2 regions of the Serratia sp. NPDC078593 genome follow, and region 2 is predicted to be linked to the other one. Evidence: predicted binding sites of a transcription regulator. Region 2 holds the regulator's gene; the other holds the start of a gene.

Region 1 (7,984 bases), on a different contig from region 2:
TTCGTCACCGTCAATGCCGCCACCTTCACCGTCGTCACCGGCGCTAACGATACCCTCTTTATATTGGGGCCGCTCACGCGCTTTCCAATCCTTGACCACCGCGTGCACTTCCTGATCGCGCACAAAGGCCCCGTGAACACGCACTGGGATAGAAGAGTTCGGTGCCAAGTACAACATATCACCCATCCCAAGTAAGGACTCTGCACCACCTTGATCGAGAATGGTGCGCGAATCAATCTTGCTCGATACGGTGAATGCAATACGCGTTGGGATGTTAGCCTTGATCAACCCGGTAATCACATCCACAGAAGGACGCTGAGTTGCCAATACCAAGTGGATCCCCGCCGCACGCGCTTTCTGCGCCAGGCGAGCAATCAACTCTTCGACTTTCTTACCCACCGTCATAATCAGATCGGCGAATTCGTCGACCATCACCACGATATACGGCTCTTTCTCCAACACCGGCGGTGTTATGTCCATGCTGTCGGAGGGTTTCCAGAACGGATCGGGAATCGGGCGGCCCATCGCTTCAGCCTGATCGACACGCTCGTTGTAACCGGCAATATTACGCACCCCCAGCGCAGACATCAGTTTGTAGCGGCGTTCCATTTCCGCTACGCACCAGCGCAATGCATTGGCAGCGTCTTTCATATCAGTAACCACGTCGGTTAACAGATGTGGGATACCTTCATACACCGACAGTTCAAGCATTTTCGGATCGATCATGATAAAGCGCACTTCTTTCGGCGTGGCTTTATACAGAATACTCAGGATCATGGCATTAACGCCGACCGATTTACCCGAGCCGGTCGTACCCGCCACCAGCAAGTGTGGCATTTTACCCAGATCCGCGACGACCGGTTCACCGGAGATATCTTTACCCAACACGATCGACAGCGGTGACGGATTATCACGGAATGCCGGGCAATCCAACACTTCCCGCAGATAAACCGTTTGACGCTTGGCATTCGGTAACTCAAGACCGACGTAAGGTTTGCCCGGAATAACCTCAACCACCCGCACCGCGGGTGTCGAAAGCGAACGTGCTAGATCGCGTGATAGATTGGAAATCCGCGCGGCTTTAACGCCGGGTGCCAAATCCAGTTCGAATCGTGTAATGACCGGGCCGGGTAAAATATCGACAACATCGGCTTTCACCCGATAGTCCGCCAGGCTGGCTTCCACTAAACGCGCTTTTTGCTCCAGCGCGAACGAATCGATCGGCTCAACTTCTTTCGGCGCTTCCGTCAGCAAGTCTAAGGTCGGCAACGGCGTGGTCGGTTTCTGCAACGGCTGATCGTTACGCATCAGGAACGGATGGATCAAACTGTCCATCGCCGGCTGTTGCGGCGCTGCGGCTTGTGCCGGTTCGGCCGGTTGCTGCGGCTGCACGGGTTGCTGAGGTTGTACTGGCTGATGTAGCGGCTGCACCGACGGCGAAGGTGTTTGCTGTTGAGGCTGCTGAACCGGTTGCGGTGCGCTTGTCTCCTCTTCCGGTTGCGGCGAGAGGGTAAATAATGGCTCACTTGGGCCATCGTCAACCAGATCGTCAATCGGTGAGAAACTAAACGCATTGCGGGTATCGACAGCGCGCGAGGTGTCTGCCAACGGGGTATCCGCGTAACGCGCCTGCTGTTGTTCAGCAAAGGCCTGACGCAATGCGGCCTCTTGCAACGCATCTTCATCGTCTTGTGAATACGACTCACCATAGCGCTGAGTTTGCTGCTCGGCGAATGCCCGTCCTAGTGCCGCTTCTTGCAACGCTTCATCTTCTTCCTGCGGATTGAGGCTAACGCCAGGTTGCGGCTCACCGCTATGGCTTTGCTGTTCCTGTTCGGCCATGCGCTGCGAAGGCAGCTTAATACCGTAAGAGGCCAATTCACGGCGGGTAGGGATACGCACCGGATTTGGACGCGGTAGTTCCGGGCCTATACCTTGTTTTACTTGAGAATTAGCTTCGCTGGTGGCACTAAATGCTGGCATAAACGTATTACTGGCAACCGTTGCGGCAGCAATGCCAGCAGCCGATGTATCCGCCGACGGTCTGGCATTGTTGAGCGACGCCGCTGCATCACCGGCTGCAAAACCGCTGGCGTCGCTAACCTCGCTGCTCTCATGCGGTGTTGTCGCAGAGAAATCGAACGGTGAAGGATCACGCTGCGGCGGCGTCGTAGAACGCCAATTCCCTAATTGCGGTTCATCATCATGATGAGAATCGACAACTCGCGTTGTTTTTGGCGTTGGCGTTTCTTCTGGCACTTCAAATGAATACAGTGGCGGCGTGCCACCGTTATCAGATTGCGTGTTCATCGGATGCTGGTTGACAGAAGTCGGCGCACTTGGTGCGGTAGTCACCGCCGGTGCTGCCGGTTTCATCGCAGCAATCGCTTCAACAGGCACAACAGGCTCAGTAACTTGAACCTCCTCTGACGGCTGAACCGCAGTCTGGCTTAAGTCTTCACTCTCATCGCGAGTCGCTCGCAAACTGCTGAGCGACGCAGCAGCAGCCACCTCTTCAGTCGCTTGCGCCTGTTGCGTGCTCTCCCCGACGGAAGGAGCCGTGAACAACACATCGTCGCTATCGATTGCAGGGTCAACGGCAGCTTCTTTCGCCGTCTCTTTTTCTGTCAGCGCCGGTTCATCACGATACCGATCATCGTAATAACCCTCGTTACGCCGTGAACGATTGGTCATCAACGTCGCTACGCCCAGTACGGCTGCGCCAATTTTCTCAGCAATCACCAACCAAGACCAGCCGGTGAAAAGCGTCAGGCCAGCAGCCCACACGCACAACAACGCCAAGGTGGCACCAATACCATTAAACCACGGTAGCATGGCATTACTCAGCAAACTGCCGATCACACCACCAGAGGCAAAGTAATAGAGATCATCAATATTGAGTGCCGCCAAACCACATGAAGTCAGCACCAGCGCCAACGTACCAATTAAGCGCAGTGAGAGTGCAAAATAGTCGATGTGATCACCGGTATCACGCTGACGGTAGGCTGCCCAGCATAGGATAATCATGATCGGCGGGATCGCGTATGCAAGCACCCCGAAGGTAAACAGTAATGTGTCGGCCATCCAGGCGCCCACACCACCACCTAGATTATGGATCGGCTCATGCCATGCAGTTTGCGACCAGCTAGGATCAGACGGATTGAAACTGATCAAAGCAGCCATGAGGTAAACGGCGAAAATCGCCACCACGATCAACACAGCTTCCAGTAACCGTCGGCCACTGCTGAGTTTTTTCAAGGTAACGTCTTTATCTTCTGTATATTCCTGGCTCAAGAAAGGCTCTCCAGGTTCCTGTTAGCTGATAACGTAACAGCGCCGAGAGGTTGCCCCGGCGCCAAGACTGTATGAATAAACAGGAGTGTAACGAATTTAATCAGGTTTTGCACCTGCACCTTACCGTGTTTTGATAACCAGACGGTTACTCTGTTTCACTTCTTCCATCACTACATAAGTGCGGGTGTCATTAACACCTGGAAGACGCAGCAACGTTTCTCCCAGCAGTTTACGATAAGCCGACATATCCGGTACGCGGGTTTTCAACAAGTAGTCGAAATCACCGGAAACCAGATGACACTCCTGAATTTCTTCCAGTTTTTGTACCGCAGTATTGAACTGCTCAAACACATCTGGCGCACCACGGTTCAGCGTGATCTCTACAAAAACCAGCAGCGATGCATCCAGATAATGCGGATTCAACAATGCGGTATAACCATGGATGAAACCTTGACGCTCAAGACGACGCACACGCTCCAAACAAGGTGTTGGGGATAAACCCACGCGCTTCGAAAGCTCGACGTTCGAGATGCGGCCATCCTTTTGGAGTTCATTCAGGATGTTGCGATCGATACGATCGAGATCTTTACCCGGGCGTTTCTTATTGTCTGCCATTATTATTGTCTCTCTTATTTTCTTCCTTGCACTTGCCACACCCTCGCCAACATCACTGTTTTAAGGGTTCGATCCAAGCGAAGACCCGATGCCTGTTATCTGCCGCTAATTTCCACAGGGGATTAACGACATTAGTGCTTCTTCACTAACCAATTTCCCGTTGCACGGTCTGTCTGTCTAATCCCCGCGCGCGTGGATAATTTGTTCTTCCTGTGATGTTTTCGCAAATGCGTAGCGGATTGTCAAAGTAAAAGAAGCAAAATCAGAAGAACGTGCCGTTAATAAAAGTTAGCACCGCATTTTTAATGATGATTCGCTGGGTAAAAATACCGGGCAGATAGCCGCATAAAGCCGTCAAGAGTGAGGGTTTTCATTCATTACCGTTTATTCTTTCTCCGATTATCCGTCTCAACACAATTCAGACTCACGCCAATCCGTCCTAGCCCTCGCGCTGTGCCACGCTCATGTATCTTGAGCGACCGAACGTGCTCTTACCCTCTCATCATTACTGCGACATTTTTCGCCATCACACTCCGTCACGCATCGATTAATCGGCGATAGCTATCAAACAAATCGTTAACAACACGCGCTGGCGCTTTTTTTACTGCGCTATTTTCCCTACAATCGATGCCATTGTCCGCCATTGTGGGAAAAGAGGTCATTCATGGGCACGGCTAAACATAGCAAGTTATTGATTCTGGGCTCCGGTCCGGCTGGCTACACCGCTGCGGTTTATGCCGCGCGTGCAAACCTGAACCCGGTGTTGATTACCGGTATCGAACAAGGCGGTCAGTTGACCACCACCACCGAAGTGGAAAACTGGCCGGGTGATGCGGAGGGCCTGACGGGCCCGCGGCTCATGGAACGCATGCATGAACACGCAGAGAAATTCCAAACGAAAATCGTTTTCGATCATATCAACAGCGTTGACTTGCAAAATCGTCCGTTTCGTCTGTTTGGCGACAGCGGCGAATATACCTGCGACGCATTGATCATCGCTACCGGCGCATCCGCACGCTATCTCGGCTTACCGAGCGAAGAGGAGTTCAAAGGTAAAGGCGTTTCCGCCTGTGCCACTTGCGATGGTTTCTTCTACCGTAACCAAAAAGTTGCCGTCGTCGGCGGCGGTAACACCGCGGTTGAAGAAGCGCTGTATTTGTCTAATATCGCCGCTGAAGTGCATTTGATTCACCGCCGTGACAGCTTCCGCTCAGAAAAAATCCTGATCGATCGGCTGATGGACAAGGTGAAAAATGGCAACATCGTTCTGCACACCGATCGTACCTTGGATGAAGTGCTGGGCGACGAGATGGGCGTTACCGGCGTTCGCATGCGCAGCACTAAAAACGAGAGTGAAACCACCGATCTGGCGGTTGCTGGCGTGTTTATCGCCATCGGCCACAGCCCTAACACCCAGATCTTCGGTGATCAACTGGCGCTGGAGAACGGCTACATCAAAGTGCAATCCGGCATCCAAGGTAATGCGACCCAAACCAGTATTCCTGGCGTATTTGCTGCGGGTGACGTTATGGATCACATCTATCGTCAAGCCATCACCTCAGCCGGTACAGGCTGCATGGCGGCACTGGATGCTGAGCGCTACCTCGACGGTATTGCTCAGGCGACAGCGCGATAAACCATTCTGTGCTGTCCTCCACTGACAAATAAAACATCCTAAAACCGAATGCCGTCCAGTTAAATCTGAGCGGCATTTTCGCTTCTACGACGCCAACCTCATCAGAATATTCCGCGAAGTCTGACTCCCCTTGCGACCGCTCAGGCCAACTCTCGGTGCCGTGACCGGAGCACCTCAGCTGTGTCCTTCTTAATGCCATCGCCTCCCGCACCGTCACGCCGTAGTTATACGGATCGACGCTTTGGCGTCTTGCCGTATTGATAACGTCCCGAAACATCCGTAGAACTGAGAAAATATCTTTAACTCAAGCCAAATCGCCGCCTTATTTCTTTTCAGCCGGCGCAGTCACGAGGTAACATTACCCCTCACTTGTGCGCTTCCGGATGGGGCAAACACTTTTTTTAACAGTATGTTAACTTGGCCTGTTGCGACAGGCGTCGGCGACGCAGACACTTCTGATGAAAAAAACCAGACAGCACCAGTTAACCCAGTGGCTTAAAACGCAGAGCGCTCTTGCGAAACGTTGGCTACGCCTTTCAATGTTATTAGGATTGTTCAGCGGCATTTTGATTGTGACGCAGGCTTGGCTGTTGGCCGCCCTGCTCCATGCACTGATCATTGAACAGACACCTCGCGAAGAACTTATCTCTGCGTTTCTCTGGCTGGCCGCCACGTTTGCGTTACGCGCGCTGCTGAGCTGGTTGCGCGAATACGTGGGTTTTATCTGCGGCAAAGTTATTCGTCAGCAGATGCGCCGTCAGGTGCTGGATAAGCTACAACAGCTTGGCCCTGCGTGGGTTCAGGGTAAACCGGCCGGCAGTTGGGCCTCGATCATTATTGAGCAGATCGAAGATATGCAGGATTATTACTCGCGCTACCTGCCGCAAATGTATCTGGCGGTCTTTATTCCCCTGTTGATATTAATCACCGTATTCCCAATTAACTGGGCTGCCGGCGTGATTTTGTTGGCCACCGCGCCGCTTATTCCGCTGTTTATGGCGTTGGTCGGCATGGGGGCTGCCGATGCCAACCGGCGTAACTTCGTCGCGCTGGCTCGCCTAAGCGGTAATTTTCTCGATCGGTTACGTGGCTTAGAGACATTGCGTCTCTTCCATCGCGGTCAGGCAGAAACCGATCATATCGCGAAATCCTCCGAAGATTTCCGCCGGCGAACCATGGAAGTCTTGCGGATGGCATTTCTCTCTTCGGCTGTACTGGAGTTTTTCGCTTCAATCTCCATTGCGGTGGTCGCGGTTTACTTTGGTTTTTCCTATCTTGGCGAGCTGAACTTTGGCAGCTATGGCATGGGCGTTACATTGTTTGCTGGTTTCCTGGTGTTAATACTGGCACCGGAATTCTTCCAGCCGCTGCGCGATTTAGGCGCGTTTTATCATGCTAAAGCGCAAGCGATAGGTGCCGCAGAAGCATTGGAAACCTTTCTCAACGCTAAAGGTGAAAGCATCGGCAACGGTAGCTTAACGCTGGACGATGCCACCCCGCTGACGTTGGCAGCCTGTGATGTCGAGATCCTATCGCCACAGGGCGTTGTACTGGCCGGTCCACTGAACTTCACTCTGCCAGCCAATCAGCGTATTGCCCTAGTCGGCTTAAGCGGGGCGGGGAAAAGTTCACTGCTAAACCTGCTGCTCGGTTTTCTACCTTATCGTGGTTCTTTACAGATTAACGGTATCGAACTGCGTGAGCTCGATGCAGAACATTGGCGGCAACGGCTGGGCTGGGTCGGGCAAAACCCGCATTTACCGGCGCAGACCCTGCGTGACAACATTCTGCTTGGTCATCCTCAGGCCGATGAACAACAGTTGCAACAGGCGGTAGAACAGGCCTACATCAGCGAATTTCTTGCTCAGCTACCCGAAGGGGTGGATACCGTATTGGGCGACAACGCAGCACGCCTGTCGGTTGGGCAGGCCCAGCGGGTAGCCGTCGCCCGGGCGCTCATCAGCCCACGTCAATTGTTATTGCTGGATGAGCCTGCCGCCAGTCTGGACGCGCACAGCGAGCAACGGGTTATGCAAGCGTTGAATGTTGCCTCTCATCAACAAACTACGCTATTGGTGACTCACCAATTGGAAGATACCGAAGATTTTGATCAGATTTGGGTGATGGATAACGGGCAGATCGTCCAACAAGGCGATTACGCAACGCTGAGTAGCCAGCCTGGGCTGTTTGCCACTCTGATCGCACACCGCAGTGGGGAGCTCTAATCATGCGCGTTTTGCTACCGTTTTTGGCGTTGTATCGTCGCCACTCATTGCTCATTTCCTTGGGTATCCTACTGGCCATTGTGACACTGCTAGCCAGCATTGGGCTATTGACTCTGTCTGGCTGGTTCCTCGCTGCATCATCGCTGGCCGGGCTAGCGGGGCTGTATACCTTCAACTACATGTTGCCAGCCGCGGGCGTACGCGGTGCAGCAAT
Region 2 (7,984 bases):
CAACAGAAAAGCGGCTGGCATTATACGGCCGCGCTGCTGCGGTTTGGTCAGCAAGTAAGGAGGTTTCAGTTTTCAGCGAGTCTGTCATTACGGCTTCTATTTAAAATCTGGCGGTAAAAAAGTAATCGTTGATTATAACGTAAACTCCCACCGAGACGAAATCACCGTGCGCTGTGGTGCCAAAAGTGTCATTAGTGGCAGAAAATAGCTCAACTCTCGGCGATTTGACGGATACATGTTAAAATCGCTTTTTTACGTACCGGGAAAGTAAGCCATGAACCCAACCAACCAGGAAAAGCTGCTCGCGCAGGCAGAACGACTCTGTCAGCAACGCAATGTGCGCCTGACGCCACAACGGCTGGAAGTGTTACGCCTGATGGCTCAACAGCCCGGTGCGATTAGCGCTTACGATCTGCTGGATCTGTTACGCGTCAGCGAACCGCAGGCCAAGCCACCCACCGTCTACCGCGCGTTGGATTTCCTGCTGGAACAAGGGTTTATTCACCGCGTTGAGTCGGCCAACAGCTATGTACTGTGCCACCATTTTGAACAGCCCATGCACACTTCGGCGTTATTTATCTGCGATCGCTGTGGTCAGGTTACGGAACGCACCACGGAAGGTGTAGAGGAAACGCTGCAAAAGCTGGCAAAAGACTCGGGGTTTGCGCTGCGTCACAGCGTGGTTGAAGCGCATGGCCTGTGTTCCGGCTGCGTTGAGGTGGAAGCCTGTGACAGTAAACACGATTGCGATCACGACCACAGCATTGTGATTAAAAAGAAATAACATTACTCAGGCACCTCCTTGTACCTGACAAACTTAGGCGGAGCAGAGTGGCATCCACCCTATCGCGCTACCAGCGATAGTGGTTGTGGTTTTCCCAAGATTTGACCTCTTCCTCGGCCGCTTCCTTCTGGTAGCCATAGCGTTCTTGGATTTTACCCACAAGCTGTTCACGTTTCCCTTCGATAACCGTCAAATCGTCATCGGTCAGCTTGCCCCACTTTTCCTTCACTTTACCTTTAAACTGCTTCCAGTTACCGTCGGCTTGATCTTTATTCATAACCTCTCCGTTACTTGTGGTGAGTCAGTTTTATACCCGTCATACTTCAAGTTGCATGTGTGTGGGCTTCACTCATTCACCCGAATCACTTACCAGAGTAAGCTCATCGGGATTTATTTCCTTGCCACCTTCCTGCAACGCGAATTATTTAGGGTATAGGTAAATCAGGCTGGGCTTTAGGTCGATAAAATATCGAGGTCGATTAAACCTCATCCTAAAAGATTAATCATCAGCTCAATCTGCCAGCCACATCAATAATTATAGTCGGTAATAGTGATTAGGCAGGTAAAAACCAGCAGGATAATTCTTAAAACAACAAAAACACCGACACAACAACAAATAGCGCTAGCTCAGCCACGCTCTTTTGCCATGACAACAGATTTATTCAACCTTGGAACGTGCAAACCAACTGCCCTGTACGTTATGCCGATGCCAAATCCACCCCAGAGACAGTCCACGCAAGCTCAGGAATACCGCCAGCGCTAACCATAATCCGTGGTTACCTAACCACGGAACGGTAAACAGCGTCAGGCCATATCCTGCGGCGGCAACCGCCATGCTGTTGCGCATTTCGGCCCCCCGCGTGGCGCCGATAAACATGCCATCTAACAGATAACACCAGACACCCACCACCGGTAGCACCACCTGCCACGGCAGATAGTGGTTCGCCAAGCTGCGTAATTCGGTTAACGAGGTCAATGCAGCAACGATGTGCTGCCCAGCGAAAGCGTAAACCAAGGCAAATCCCAACGCCACCAGGCAGGCTTGCCGACACGCAGCATGCCAAACGCGCTTTAACTGGCGATCGTCACGCGCCCCATAGGCATGCCCCGAATGCGCCTCAACCGCATAAGCAAACCCATCTAATGCGTAAGCGGTAAAGGTCAGCAGATTCATCAGCACCGCATTCACCGCCACCACTTCGCTACCTAACCGCGCCGCAAAAATGGTCAGTGAGGCAAAGCACAGTTGCAGCAACAGCGAACGCAGCATAATGTCGCGATTAAGCGCCAGCAAACGGCGTAAATTGCCGCGCCAAGCGTCACGCAGCGTCGTGAGCGAAATACCGCGCATCCGCATCACCCGATAGCTGAGCCCTAAACCAAGCAACAGCGTCGCGTATTCAGCAATGGCGGTGGCCGTCGCCGCCCCCTGCACGTTCCAGCCCAATCCCATCACCAGCCAGATATCCAACACAATATTCAGCAGGTTACCGACAATTAATAAAATCACCGGCGCACGAACGTATTGCACTCCCAATAGCCAGCCGAGCAACACCATGTTCGCCAGAGCAGCGGGGGCACTTAACCAACGAATCTCAAGGAATAAACGCGCCTGCACCTGTACGTCGGGATCGCCACCGACAATGCGCAATGCTAGGTCAATCAACGGATGTCGCAACAGCACAATGGCGAAACCCGCCAACAGCGCCAGCATCAATGGCTGCATGAAGGCACGCGCTAACGCCTGCGGGTTTTTAGCCCCCAGAGCCTGCGCGGCCAGCCCGGTGGTGCTCATGCGTAAAAACAGTAACAACATGAACAAAAAACTGGTCGCCATCGCCCCTACCGCCACGCCGCCCAGATAGTTCGGGCTATCGAGGTGGCCAATCACCGCCGTATCGACCAGCCCTAATAATGGTACGGTGATGTTGGAAAAGATCATCGGCAACGCCAAACGCCATAAGGCTTTATCGGTATCGCTGGTGAAGGTGGCAAGCAGGCGCATAATCTGACAGATTCCGTCCAGACCCTTATCTTTCAAGCTTCAGGTATGTTGGCTGCGCCTTGAAATAAGAGGGTTATAATTTCGATGTAGAAATGACATCGCCCCAGACAATGCTGAGGCGATTAAACGCGGGGGCTACGGTTTAGATCCAGTCGCCGTTGCGTATCACGCCGACGGCCAGACCTTCAATCGTGAAGTTTTGCTGACGCAAATCGACCACAATCGGCTGGAACTCGCTATTTTCTGGCAGTAACTCAACCACGTTCCCGTGCTTTTTCAGACGCTTGACGGTCACTTCGTCTTCGATACGCGCCACCACGACCTGCCCATTACGCACGTCTTGGGTCTTATGCACCGCCAGCAGATCGCCGTCCAGAATGCCGATGTCGCGCATTGACATACCGTTAACCCGCAGCAGGAAATCTGCATTCGGTTTGAACAAGGAAGGATCGACCTTGTAATGGCCTTCAATGTGTTGCTGTGCCAATAACGGTTCACCGGCAGCGACACGGCCAATCAACGGTAAACCGTCTTCGTCTTCCATCAACAGACGGATCCCACGTGAAGCACCGGACACGATCTCGATCACGCCTTTGCGCGCCAGCGCTTTAAGATGTTCTTCAGCAGCATTTGGCGAGCGGAACCCCAGACGCAGTGCGATCTCAGCACGCGTTGGCGGCATGCCCGTCTGCGAAATATGATCGCGAATCAGATCATAGACCTCTTGCTGTCTGGTTGTTAATGCTTTCATTCCGCCCCCTGTTTGTTTATACAGTCTTGCTGTGAGTATATACAGGTGAACACAGATTGGGAACCGGAGAATGAATAAAAATCAGGGATTAGCGTAGCGCTTCGCAACATTAATGCCAGGCATTATGCAAGGTGCTGCCACACGACGCTCACCCACACGAACAGTGCCAGTACGATAGTCAGTGACACCGCCGCCGAGCCCATATCCTTGGCACGGCCTGAAAGCTCATGGTGCTCAGTGCCAACGCGATCGACGACCGCTTCAATCGCACTATTGAGCACTTCCACAATCATCACCAACACCACCGAACCAATCAATAAAATCCGCGCGATCGCCCCCACATCCAGCCACGCCGCCAGTAGGATTGCCAATACCGCCGCCACCAGTTCTTGGCGGAACGCCGCTTCATGTTGCCAGGCGGCGGTTAAACCTTTATATGAATAGCCAAACGCTTTGATAATGCGGGTCAAACCGGTTGCTTGATTTGCCATGTTGCACGGAGCCTTTTATAAGTGATGAGTCATCATTTTAACCGCTCTGGTTTTTTTAACACCACAGATCTGTTTCGCGGTTTCTGGTATGCTTGCGGCGCATTGCTAACAAGAGGCTTCACGTTGTTATGTCAGGTTGGCGTAAAATTTACTATAAACTATTGAATTTACCATTAAAATTATTGGTAAGAAGTAAGGTTATCCCGTCAGATCCGGTCACGGAATTAGGGTTAGATCCCTCACGTCCGATTCTGTACGTTTTACCTTATAACTCCAAGGCAGACTTACTGACGCTGCGCACTCAGTGCCTGGCGCAGGATCTGCCCGATCCCCTTATTCCGCTGGAGATCGACGGCGCCGTGCTGCCAAGCTACGTGTTTATTCACGATGGCCCACGCGTATTCCGTTACTACACGCCGAAACAAGAGTCGGTAAAGCTGTTCCACGATTATTTGGATCTGCACCGTAATAATTCCGATCTCGATATCCAGATGCTGCCAGTTTCGGTGATGTTCGGCCGTTCGCCGGGCCGCGAAGGCCATGGTACGCCGCATCTGCGCCTGCTCAACGGCGTACAGAAGTTCTTCGCCGTGCTGTGGCTAGGGCGCGACAGTTTCGTTCGCTTCTCCAATACCGTTTCTCTGCGCCACATGGCGACCGAGCACGGCACCGATAAAATTATCGCGCAGAAGCTGGCGCGCGTGGCGCGAATGCACTTTTCTCGCCAGCGTCTGGCAGCAGTTGGCCCGAGCTTGCCGGCACGGCAGGACTTGTTCAACAAGCTACTGGCGTCTAAAGCGATTGAAAAAGCGGTAGAAGATGAAGCGCGCAGCAAAAAGATTTCCCACGAAAAAGCGCAGCAAAATGCCATCGCACTGATGGAAGAGATCGCCGCGGACTTCTCTTACGAGACAGTCCGATTGTCGGATCGTGTCTTGAGCTGGACGTGGAACCGGTTGTATCAGGGGCTAAACGTCACGAATGCAGAACGTGTGCGCCAGTTGGCGCAGGACGGCCATGAAATCGTCTATGTGCCCTGCCACCGTAGCCACATGGATTATCTGTTGCTGTCTTACGTGCTGTATCATCAGGGATTGGTGCCACCGCATATTGCGGCTGGCATTAACCTCAATTTCTGGCCAGCAGGGCCGATCTTCCGCCGTTTAGGCGCGTTCTTCATTCGCCGTACCTTCAAAGGCAACAAACTTTATTCCACCGTCTTTCGCGAATACCTTGGCGAGTTGTTCACGCGCGGCTACTCGGTGGAATACTTCGTTGAAGGTGGCCGTTCGCGTACCGGGCGTTTGCTGGAGCCGAAAACCGGCACCTTGTCGATGACCATTCAAGCTATGCTCCGCGGCGGCAGCCGTCCTATCACGCTGGTGCCGATTTACATCGGTTACGAACATGTGATGGAAGTGGGTACCTATGCCAAAGAGCTGCGCGGTGCAACCAAAGAGAAAGAGAGCCTGTTGCAGATGCTGCGCGGCCTGCGCAAATTGCGCAATTTAGGCCAGGGCTATGTCAACTTTGGCGATCCGCTGCCGCTGACCTCCTACCTGAATCAGCACGTACCGCAGTGGCGCGACGCAATCGACCCGATCGAAGCACAGCGCCCAAGCTGGCTGACGCCGACGGTGAACGACCTCGCAGGTAAAATCATGGTGCGCATCAATAATGCCGCGGCGGCCAACGCCATGAACCTGTGCTCCACCGCGTTGCTAGCCTCGCGCCAACGTTCGCTCACCCGTGAGCAACTGATTGAACAGCTAGACTGCTACCTGCAACTGTTGCGCAACGTGCCTTACGCTGACGATGTCACCGTACCAAACCAAACGCCTGAAGCGTTGCTGGATCACGCGCTCAACATGAACAAGTTTGAGGTGGAGAAAGATAACATCGGCGACATCATCATTCTGCCGCGCGAACAGGCGGTGCTGATGACGTATTACCGTAACAATATCCATCACCTGTTGGTATTGCCATCGTTGATTGCCACCATCGTTATGCATCACCGCCGCGTCTCGCGCGATGAACTGCTGCGCCAAATCAGTCTGATTTATCCCATGCTGAAAGCCGAACTGTTCCTGCATTACGATAAAGAGCTGTTGCCCGACGTGCTACAAACGTTGATTGACGAGCTGGCTCGCCAGCAGTTGATCTGCAATGAAGGTGATGAACTGGTGCTTAACTCGGCGCGTATTCGTCCGCTGCAATTGCTCGCAGCCGGGGTACGTGAAACCCTGCAACGCTACGCGATCACGCTCTCAATTCTCAGCGCGAATCCAAGCATCAATCGCGGTGCGCTGGAGAAAGAAAGCCGTATTATGGCGCAGCGTCTGTCGGTGCTACACGGCATCAACGCGCCAGAATTCTTCGACAAGGCGGTGTTCTCTACCCTGGTAGCGACGCTGCGTGAAGAGGGCTATATCAATGATATCGGTGATGCGATCCGCGAGCATACGTTGCAGGTCTACACCATGCTGAGCGATTTGATTACACCAGAAATCAAACTGACGATCGAAAGCGTGAGTTTACCGGCAGAAAGCGAAGTTCCGCCTGTGGCGGCAACAACAGCGGATAGCAAAGAAGAAGCTTAATCGGCAATCTGTAACAAGGTTAACGGGCGCGGCATGCCACGCCCCTACGGATACATCGACAACGCCGCCGCCTTCATGACCTAGGATCGCCGGCATGCCGCGCCCCCTACCGTAGTGGCCGGGCATGCCCGGCCAGCCTTTACAAATGTGTTGTGGTGCACAAATAACTACCGAAATCGCTCACATCTCTGACAATATAGCGCTAACTCACTTGGGCTTTTTTAACCCCCTACATCAGAGATAGCTCAATACAATCCCGATGAACACCACCAACCCAACGTAATTATTGTGCAAGAAAGCGCGGAAACAAGCATCACGCTCACGGGTAGCAATCTGTTGTTGCTGATGAATAAACAATGCTCCGGCTAACAGCAGCGACCAATAAAATGCACCGCTCAACTGCATCAGATACCCCACCCACAACAGCAGCAAAATGGTGGCGAATTGCAACAGACCCACAATCAGCTTGTCGTAACGGCCAAACAGCACCGCCGTCGACTTCACGCCTATTTTTAGATCATCATCGCGGTCAACCATCGCATATAACGTGTCATAGGCTACCGTCCAACAAATATTAGCCAGCAGCAATAGCCAGCAACTCAGCGGCAAGGCCTCGCTAACCGCAGCATAAGCCATCGGGATACCCCAACCAAACGCCGCCCCCAATACCACCTGCGGCAGATTGCTAACCCGCTTCATAAACGGGTAGATCCAGGCCAATGCCAGCGCCGCCAGCGACAGCAAAATGGTCATGGTATTGAGCGTCAGCACCAGCGCAAACGACACCAGCACTAACACCACAAACAGAATTTTGGCTTCTTTCTCGCTGACGCGGCCGCTCGGCAATGGGCGTTGGGCAGTACGCTTTACATGGCCGTCAAAGCCACGATCGGCGAAATCATTCACCACACAACCGGCCGCACGCATCAGGAAAACCCCTAACACAAAGACCAGCAGAATCGATAACGGCGGTATGCCTTGCCCGGCCAACCATAACGCCCATAACGTCGGCCACAACAATAGCAGCGTACCGATAGGTTTATCGATGCGCATCAAATGGCAATAGGCCTGCCATTTACTTTGGCTCACGCTTCCTTCCAAGATATCTCCTCCCTCGTCATGCCGGTTCGGCGCGGTTCACCGTGTAAAGCGGCGATGCGGGTAAAAACAACTCGGTTAGCAACAGCGGTTTACCCGCCAGACGTAAGCGGGAGCGGCGCGCCCACAAATCATCTTGCTTACCAATATGAATATAATCGCGGGTCAACGCGCCGCTACTGAACAAATAGCGGCCCAGCGGCACCGTACCGAGATCGACCAACGCCTGGTCGGGGCCAGTTAGCGTTTCAAGCG

Evidence for each region. Region 2 encodes LexA, which represses DNA repair genes until DNA is damaged. Its sites were predicted from a motif close to TNCTGTATGTACATACAGNA; they were not measured.
Region 1: the regulator LexA is predicted to act here: its motif matches at 3,360-3,379, upstream of ACQKDS_RS14930 (DNA translocase FtsK 4TM domain-containing protein).

What each region holds. Positions count from the first base shown of each region.
Region 1 covers NZ_JBNNGK010000013.1:69,750-77,733, forward strand. The annotation lists gene ACQKDS_RS14930 (DNA translocase FtsK 4TM domain-containing protein) at 1-3,294, opposite strand, end outside; gene lrp (leucine-responsive transcriptional regulator Lrp) at 3,415-3,909, opposite strand; gene trxB (thioredoxin-disulfide reductase) at 4,574-5,545, shown strand; gene cydD (heme ABC transporter permease/ATP-binding protein CydD) at 6,004-7,770, shown strand; gene cydC (heme ABC transporter ATP-binding protein/permease CydC) at 7,773-7,984, shown strand, end outside.
Region 2 covers NZ_JBNNGK010000022.1:3,742-11,725, forward strand. The annotation lists gene zur (zinc uptake transcriptional repressor Zur) at 275-784, shown strand; gene ACQKDS_RS18160 (CsbD family protein) at 852-1,061, opposite strand; gene dinF (MATE family efflux transporter DinF) at 1,443-2,789, opposite strand; gene lexA (transcriptional repressor LexA) at 2,932-3,540, opposite strand; gene ACQKDS_RS18175 (diacylglycerol kinase) at 3,663-4,031, opposite strand; gene plsB (glycerol-3-phosphate 1-O-acyltransferase PlsB) at 4,160-6,631, shown strand; gene ubiA (4-hydroxybenzoate octaprenyltransferase) at 6,866-7,732, opposite strand; gene ubiC (chorismate lyase) at 7,749-7,984, opposite strand, start outside.